Regions from separate parts of the Prevotella sp. khp1 genome, predicted to be linked through region 1. Evidence: riboswitches for the same ligand, from Rfam matches in the RefSeq annotation. Region 1 holds a riboswitch; the other holds the start of a gene.
What was found. A riboswitch is a leader RNA that binds a small molecule or an ion and turns the genes downstream of it on or off. The one in region 1 is predicted to bind thiamine pyrophosphate.
Positions count from the first base shown of each region.

Region 2: it holds a riboswitch for thiamine pyrophosphate, as region 1 does, so the genes downstream of both, BLR73_RS07610 (TonB-dependent receptor) here and thiS (sulfur carrier protein ThiS) in region 1, are expected to answer to the same signal.

Region 1 is NZ_FNJZ01000003.1:217,949-222,165, forward strand. It holds gene BLR73_RS09930 (histidine-type phosphatase) at 1-463, opposite strand, end outside; gene BLR73_RS09935 (amidohydrolase) at 584-1,351, shown strand; gene BLR73_RS09940 (cation diffusion facilitator family transporter) at 1,338-2,234, opposite strand; TPP riboswitch at 2,329-2,431, shown strand; gene thiS (sulfur carrier protein ThiS) at 2,418-2,615, shown strand; gene BLR73_RS09950 (thiamine phosphate synthase) at 2,621-3,241, shown strand; gene BLR73_RS09955 (thiazole synthase) at 3,234-4,007, shown strand; gene thiC (phosphomethylpyrimidine synthase ThiC) at 4,035-4,217, shown strand, end outside.
Region 2 is NZ_FNJZ01000002.1:434,949-439,165, forward strand. It holds gene pnuC (nicotinamide riboside transporter PnuC) at 1-304, opposite strand, end outside; gene BLR73_RS07610 (TonB-dependent receptor) at 304-2,655, opposite strand; TPP riboswitch at 2,695-2,790, opposite strand; gene BLR73_RS07615 (Na/Pi cotransporter family protein) at 2,951-4,217, opposite strand, start outside.

The DNA of each region.
Region 1 (4,217 bases):
ATGAGTTGGCTTTTACCTCAACGGGCTGCATCAGCAGTTGTGGGTAGTTGGTAGCCAGTCGGTGGGCTATGCCCTGATGCTGTCGGGCACCCAGCTTAGTCAGGTCGCCATCGCGATGCCATGCATCGGCAGCAGCCAGTTTTACACGTTGCAGCACTTCTACGCCTTTGGGTGTAAGCCAGCCGCGCGCCTGGGCGGTATCCATCTTGCCAATCACGTATTTGTAGGCATCGTCGTCCGTCATATAACGGGCACCGTGACGGCCGTAATGACTCACGTAGAATGGTTCGTAACCTGCAGGTGCAGGCGTTACTGTTCCCTTGGGCAGGGGGTAATTGCAATAGTTGCCGGTAGCCAACTCCATGTTAGCCAACAGTTCGGCCTTTGATGTCTGGGCCTGCATGGGCGCACAGAGCATCGTAGCTGTAAAAGCACAGATAAAGGTTTGTTTTAAATGATTCATAAACTGTTTTGAATAGTTGATTTGTGGCGCAAATATACATTATTTTTCTATAAGGTGGTGCATTTTTTTAGTTTTTTTTGTATCTTTGCCGCCACATTATATTAATAAGGTATAAAGATTATGAAGATAGCGATTGTACAACACGATATACGTAGCAACGATTTTTCTGAGAATCTGGAGCATCTTGAAACGTTGATAGATCAGCATCCGGATGCTGATATGTTTGTGCTGCCTGAAACCTTTGCCACAGGCTTTATGCCCGAGGGCGGTGTAGGAGGCTCGGATTATACGGGTTATGATATTTTGCAGTGGATGGGGACCAAGGGGTTTCTGTATGATGCTGCCGTTGTAGGAAGTGTGGCTACTAAGGATGACGCTGGACAGCTGCGTAACCGTTTGTATTTTGTTCGCCCCGATGGCAAGGACGAGTATTACGATAAGCGCCATCTGTTTACGTTTGCCGGCGAAACCAAGGATTACGTGCCAGGCGATCGCCGTGTGATAGCAGAGTGGGGTGGTGTGCGTTTCCTGCTGCAGGTGTGCTACGATTTGCGATTCCCGGTGTTTTCGCGTTCGCGTGGCGATTACGACGCCATCATCTATGTAGCCAACTGGCCCGAACAGCGTCAGGATGCCTGGCAAACGCTGCTGAAGGCACGTGCCATCGAGAATCAGTGCTATGTGATAGGCGTGAACCGTGTGGGTAGCGATGCCGCTTGTAAGTATATTGGTGGCTCGGTGGTGATTGATGCCTATGGCCGCACCATCGCCCAGTGTGCCGATGGTGAGGAGGGTATTGCTACCGTTGAACTCGACATGGAACAGCTGCAGCGTTTCCGTAAGAAGTTCCCTGTGCTGGACGATGCCGACAAGTTTAATGTTCTCTGATGCTTTTGGGTTCTACGTGTACCGATATGTGGGTTTCCTTGCCGTAGTGTTCGCGTAGGATATTCTCCACTTCTTCGCTTTTGTTGTGAGCCTCGCGCAAACTGATGTCGTCGTCCATCAGTATGTGCAGTTCTATGGCGTAATGATTGCCTATTCGGCGCGTGTGCAGATCGTGTGGCTCTGTAACGCCAGGTATCGATCCTGCCAGCTGCAGAATCTCGCTCTCAACCTCATCGGGCAGCGAATGCTCCATCAGGTCGCCAATGCCATTACGCAGCAGGTCTATCGCCACCTTAATAATAAATAGGCCCACGATGATACCTGCCATGGGATCGAGCACCGTCCATCGTTCACCTAAGAAGATGGCGCCACCAATGCCGATGGCTGTGCCTATACTCGACAGGGCATCGCTGCGGTGGTGCCAGGCGTTGGCCTCTACTGCCTGCGACTTGAGTTTGCGGGCCTGCACCATCGAGTAGTGGAACACCGCCTCTTTCAGAATAATCGAAAGAAGTGCAGCCCATAGCGCCAGCATGCCTGGGGCTTTTAAGGGTTCGCCATGTGCCCAAGCGATAATCTTGGTGAGTGCGCTGTACACAATGCCTACAGCTACTATCAGTAGTGCCAACCCAATCAGTGTGGTGGCCAGCGTTTCGTATTTACCATGCCCGTACTCGTGCGATTTGTCGGTAGGTTTGCCGCTGATGCGCACAAACACCAGCACGATGATATCTGTGACAAAGTCGGATAGCGAGTGCACCGCATCGGCAATCATTGCCGCACTATGTCCCGCAATGCCCGCCACAAACTTAAACAGCAGGAGCACCACATTCACGGCGCCACCAACCATTGTTACCTTATATATCTCTTTATTTCTTTCCATTGTAGTGCAAAAGTAGTAAATTGATAGCAAATAGCAAAAAAAACTGCGATTTATTTGTCAGATAGAAATAAAAACATTACTTTTGCAGCGCAAAATTAAATATTCGGGGTGCTGAGGCATGTGCCAAAGCTGAGAAAATACCCATAGAACCTGATACGGGTAATGCCGTCGGAGGAATGCAATATGAAAGTAAGGATTAACAACAAACAACACGAGACGCAAGCCAAAACTGTATCCGAGCTTGCCGCCCAATTGCAGTTGCCCGCCAAAGGTGTGGCAATAGCTATCGATAATGAGTTGAAACCGCGCACTACTTGGGATGACACCATCCTGCAAGAGGGCGCCACTATCACTATTATCAAAGCTGCATGCGGGGGGTAAGGGCTATGTTACAGTTTATATCTCACTACACCGATAAGTATAGCTATCTGGACAGCATCCGCCTTGCCTTGCAGGGTGGTTGCCGATGGATACAGCTGCGCATGAAGGACGCTACCGACGATGAGGTGCGCCCCGTTGCGATTGAGGCCCAGAAGCTATGTAAGCAGTATGGCGCTACGTTTATTATCGACGATCGCGTGGCATTAGTAAAGGAGTTGCAGGCCGATGGTGTGCATCTGGGTAAGAACGATATGCCCATTAGCGAGGCACGCCGCCAGTTAGGTCCCGATTATATCATAGGTGGAACAGCTAACACCATCTGGGATGTAAAAGCCCACTATGCGGCTGGTGCCGACTACATTGGCTGTGGCCCCTTCCGCTTTACTACCACCAAGCAGAAGTTGTCGCCGGTATTAGGACTGGATGGTTACCGACGGATTATCATCGAGATGCGTGCGGCGCATATCGACATCCCCGTTGTGGCTATCGGCGGTATTACCAAGGACGATATACCCGCCATACTGGCAACCGGCATCACCGGCATTGCCCTGAGTGGTACGGTGCTAAGGGCTGCGAACCCCATTGACGAAATGAAACACTTAACAAACATAGTTAATCATGAGTAAATTAGTAATTGCAGGACGGGAGTTTAACTCTCGTTTGTTTCTGGGCACAGGCAAGTTTAACAACAATGCGCTGATGGCCCAGGCTATCGAGGCTTCGGGATCGGAGATGGTTACCGTTGCCATGAAACGTGTGGAACTCGACGACAAGAACGACGATTTGCTGACACACATCACCCAGAACCCCAAAATCCAGTTGCTGCCCAATACATCGGGTGTGCGTAATGCTGAAGAGGCGGTGTTTGCTGCCCAGATGGCCCGCGAGGCCTTTGGCACCAACTGGTTGAAGTTGGAGATACACCCCGACCCACGCTACCTGTTGCCCGACTCGGTTGAGACGCTGAAGGCCACCGAGCAGTTGGTAAAACTTGGTTTTGTGGTGCTGCCATACTGCCAGGCCGACCCTACGCTGTGTAAGCATCTGGAAGAGGCTGGTGCAGCTACTGTGATGCCGCTGGCAGCCCCCATCGGTACCAACAAGGGTTTGAGAATGAAGGATTTTCTGCAGATTATCATCGACCAGGCCACGGTGCCTGTAGTGGTTGATGCCGGTATCGGTGCCCCCAGTCATGCTGCCGAGGCGATGGAGATGGGTGCCGACTGTGTGCTGGTGAATACCGCCATTGCCGTTGCAGGCGATCCTGTAGCGATGGCTGATGCCTTCCGTCAGGCTGTCATCGCCGGTCGCCAGGCCTTCGAGGCAGGCTTAGGAGCCATCGCCGATTGCGCCGAAGCTTCGAGCCCACTCACGGCGTTTTTAAATGTTTAATGTTTAATGTTTAATTTTTAATTTTTAATGATAAACGATCACAAGGCCTATGCTCAGAGAGAGAAGGCCTATATGCAAGGAAATTTGTATCCTGATGTAAAGGTGGGTATGACCAAGGTGAACCTGACACCAACGGTGACGAAGGATGCCGACGGCAAAACCCACGTAGAGAAGAACGAACCAGTGTATATCTACGATACCAGCGGTCCT
Region 2 (4,217 bases), on a different contig from region 1:
CCAGAATAACAGCCAACCAAGGGATTATCAGTCGGCGTGGGAATCGCGTGATAGGCAGCTCTTTCTTCTCGGCCGAACCGTGTACCCATTTCCAATAGCCGTAAACGGTCATCGAAAGATAATAGAACTCCATGCCGCAATCGGCATAGAGTCCTTTTTGATAGTATAGCACAATGCCTAAGGCCTGCATCAGAAATCCTACAAACCAAAGCCATACGCTGGCGCGATACTCGAACAGGATATAGAGTAGTCCGAGTAACGTGGTAGTGATGTCGAGCCAGTGTGCTGAAATAAATTCTGTCATTAGAATCGGAGTGTTACGTTACCCATCATTGTAAAGCCTGCCATAGGAATGAATCCAATCTGATAGTAGCGGTTCTCGTTGGGATGACCGTATTCTTCAACGATGCTTGAATATACCCAACCATTGGCGGCATAGCGACGATTGAAGATGTTGTTGAAATTCAGACCGAAGATGCACTCCTTGATGCCCTTGTTGGGCTTCCAGGTGTAGCTGATGTTGGCATCAGAAGCTGAGTAGCAAGGCAGCGAACGATCAGCGTTCTCTGTATTATCCAGGTACTGACGGCTTACAAAATTGGTGTGCCATACAGCCTGCAAACCATTCCAATGCAGGTTTACAAAACCGTTCAGGATGGTTGAGGGTGAGAAAGCAAGTGTAGAGTTGTCGTAGTGGATAGTGCGGAACGACTCTTCCCAGTTTACGCTGGCTACCTCGTCGAAGTCTTTGATTTTATTCTGGCTGAGTGAAGCATTACCCTCAATGCTGAGCCAAGAGGTAACATCTACCCCACCCTGGATTTCTACGCCCATACGGTATGAGTCTTTGATGTTTGTGGTAAGATCCTCGCCAATATCACTCTTCTCGCCAGTCTGTACAAACTGGTTGGTGTAGTCCATGTAATAAAGGTTTACACCAAAGTGGAAGATGTCGTTGTTAAAGGTATAACCCAACTCGTAATCTAACAGGCTTTCGGCCTTAGGGAATGGCTTTGCACCATTATCTGTAAAGTTATTACGTTCTGGTTCGCGGTGGCTAAGTGCTACCGATCCGTAAACGCGGTGATTGTTCAGATTCCAAGAGAAACCGGCCTTGGGATTCAGGAAACGATACTTCTGATCGATATCGAGGCGCTGGTTGTAATAGCTGCTGCCCTCTTCGTAGAACTTATCGTTAATACCGTTGCTTTCGTACTGTACGTAGCGATACTGCAGGTCGCCGAAGATATCCCACTGCTCGTTGATGTGGTAAGCAGCCTTTACAAAGGCGCTACCATCAAACTTGGTGGCATCAGAATCGTAGTATTTGTAGTCGCCATTAGACATGTATTTCTTTCGTACATCATCGTTGGCAATATAGGTAACATATCCAAAGTGATTGCCATCGAACTCCTGGAGCGACATGCCGCCGATAACATCCCATGCATCGTTCTTGTAGTTTGCATTCCAGATAAAACCGTAAGTGTTCTGGCTCAGTCCTTTCTGGCGCACGAAGTCGGTCTTTTTAACGCCGCTGTAGGTCATGCCAAACTTCTTCAGCTTGTTCTGAGGACGGAACTCGTTATAATAGCCGTAGCCGTAAGTATAGTGCAGCGAACCTGAAATGCTCCAGTTGTCGTTGATATCGTATGCGGCTGAGAGGATGTTGTGGTTCTGCCAGAAGTTATCGGTGGTTTTGTTCCAATAGCTGCCGTCGTTCAGCTGATAGCGCGCTGTGGGATAGTTGCCGTTGGCATCTTTTTCGTAACCAGTCAGGTATTCGTACAGCGAGTTGTACTTGCCTAGACCGGCGTTCCACATATCCTTGTAGGTCTTGATGCCAGTGTTGATACCATAGGTTCCGTCCATCAGACTCATATCGTTGTCGCCTGCTGTTACGCCGTTCCATGCCTGACCGGTTTTTTCAAAGTTTCCGATGTTCTTATAACGAATCTGGAACTTGTTGCCAATCCAGGTGAGTCCGCCGTAGTAAGAACCGCTGCGTCCGCTGGTTCCATGGATAAATCCATCAGTATTGGTCTCGTGATAGGCACCATCAAAAATCAGGTGGTTCCACAGCAAACCTGTTGAGAACTTTCCACCTACATTGAATGTGTTGAATGAGCCGTATGATACTGACACTTCTCCCCCAGCCTTCTGATTTGGAATGGCTGAAGCGAGTGCTACAGTTCCGCCAAAGGCGCCATCGCCGTTGGTTGATGTGCCTACGCCGCGCTGAATCTGTACACTACCTAACAGCGAACCGTAAGAGTTCATGTTGGCCCAGAAAACACACTGATCTTCAGGCGAATTCAAGGGAACACCATCCAGTGTTACGTTGATACGCGAATCGCCTGCACCGCGAATGCGCATATAAGTAGTACCTGTGCCCAGTCCGTTCTCGCTCCAAGCCAGTACACCCGGAGTCTGCGAAAAGAGGAAAGGTAATTCTTTACCTGTGTTCGAGAAAGCGTTTAGTTCCTTTTTCTTGATGTTTGCTACTGCAAATGGTGCATTTTTCTGTGTCCTGACACCTTTTACTACAATTTCGTTCAGCGCTTCTACTTGTGTAGAATCGTAGAGTGCTGCTTTGTTCTGTGCATTAGCACCTGCTGCACACACTAATGCAGCCATTCCTAAAACAAATCTTTTCATACTACAATAGTACCAATAATTAATAATGTTAAGGGGGTGTTTATTGTCTGCTATCCATCCCTACGCTGGCATAATCCAGATCAGGTTAGAGGGTATCATCTCAGCCTACACTCGTAGGCACCCCTTGATAATTGGTTGCAAAGGTAATGATATTTTCTATAAAAGCCATACTTTTATGGTATATTTTTATGTTTTACCAGTTGGAAAGGATGGTTTTCTCATAAAGAAACTGCCAGTTCCCGCCTGAGGAACTGACAGTTTCTGCCTTTGAAACCAATCGTTATCGGATTGTTGTTTATCTAAGACCCATTCTTGCCTCAACTACGTTAACTACATAGTCGCCCAGCTTCTCACACTCGTTAATCAGGTCCATATAAATGGTACCAACAGCGTAAGTGTACTCGCGGTTGTTAACATCGTTGATGTTCTGCGACTTGAGCTGGTCGCGGAAGTTATTGATTTCGTGCTCGATATTGAAAGTGCGGTTAACATCGAACGACTCCTTGCGGCCCATCATCAGTCGGTTCATCTGTGAGAGCGACTGATCGGTGAGCTCCATCATCTGATGGATGTGGTCGTACTGCTTCTCGTTAAAGTGATCCTGTTTGCCGTTGTACTTTCTCGAAATGGTACGAGCCATGTTGAAACAAGCATCTCCAATACTCTCTAACTCGCTGATTTCGCGTAACATAGCACGAATCTTAGCCTTTGAGTCGTCTGACAAGTGAGCGTCGCTCACGGAGTTAAGATAGTTGGCAATCTCAATCTCCATGTTATCGCTGATGCCTTCGTATTTCTCAATGCGGGTGTAGAGCTTGTTAAACTCAGAGTCGCGATTATCCTTCTTACTGCTTGAGCTTGACGAGAGGGTGAGCAGTTCGCGAACCATATTGAACATACGCTGCATACGATCCGAGAACGACTGGATTTCCTTCTGTGCCTCGAGCACCGAAAGCTCTGGTGTTTTCATGAAGCCAGCAGTAATAAAGTGCAAGCGGAAGTCCTCTTCCTCGTCAACCTTCTTAGGCTTGATAACCCAGCATACAAAGCGCTCAATCTGTGGGATAAACCAAATAAGAATAAAGGTGTTAGCCACGTTAAAGCAGGTATGGAAGGCTGCCAGCACAAAGCTTAGTTTGGCGGCGTTGGCCAGGAATACGCTTGTTGTAACGGCATCTTTAGTCATGTTTACATCGTAGCCCACCATGCCGCAAACGGCGTCGATGAACGGACGGAACACAAACAGAATCCAAACCACACCGAACACGTTGAAGAACATGTGGGCGAGGGCAGCTCTACGGGCCTGAGTATTGGCCGATAGGGCAGCGAGGTTTGAGGTAATGGTGGTTCCGATATTTTCACCCATAACCAATGCAATACCCTGATAGATAGGTAGAGCGCCGCTAGAACAGAGAATCATGGTGATGGCCATAACGGCTGCCGACGACTGCACGCAGAAGGTAAGCACGCCGCCTAAGAACAGGAATATCAGCGTGGTGAAGAACGAATCGGGATCGAACGATGCAAAGAAGTCGAGTAGGGCCTGGTTTTCGCCCAAATGC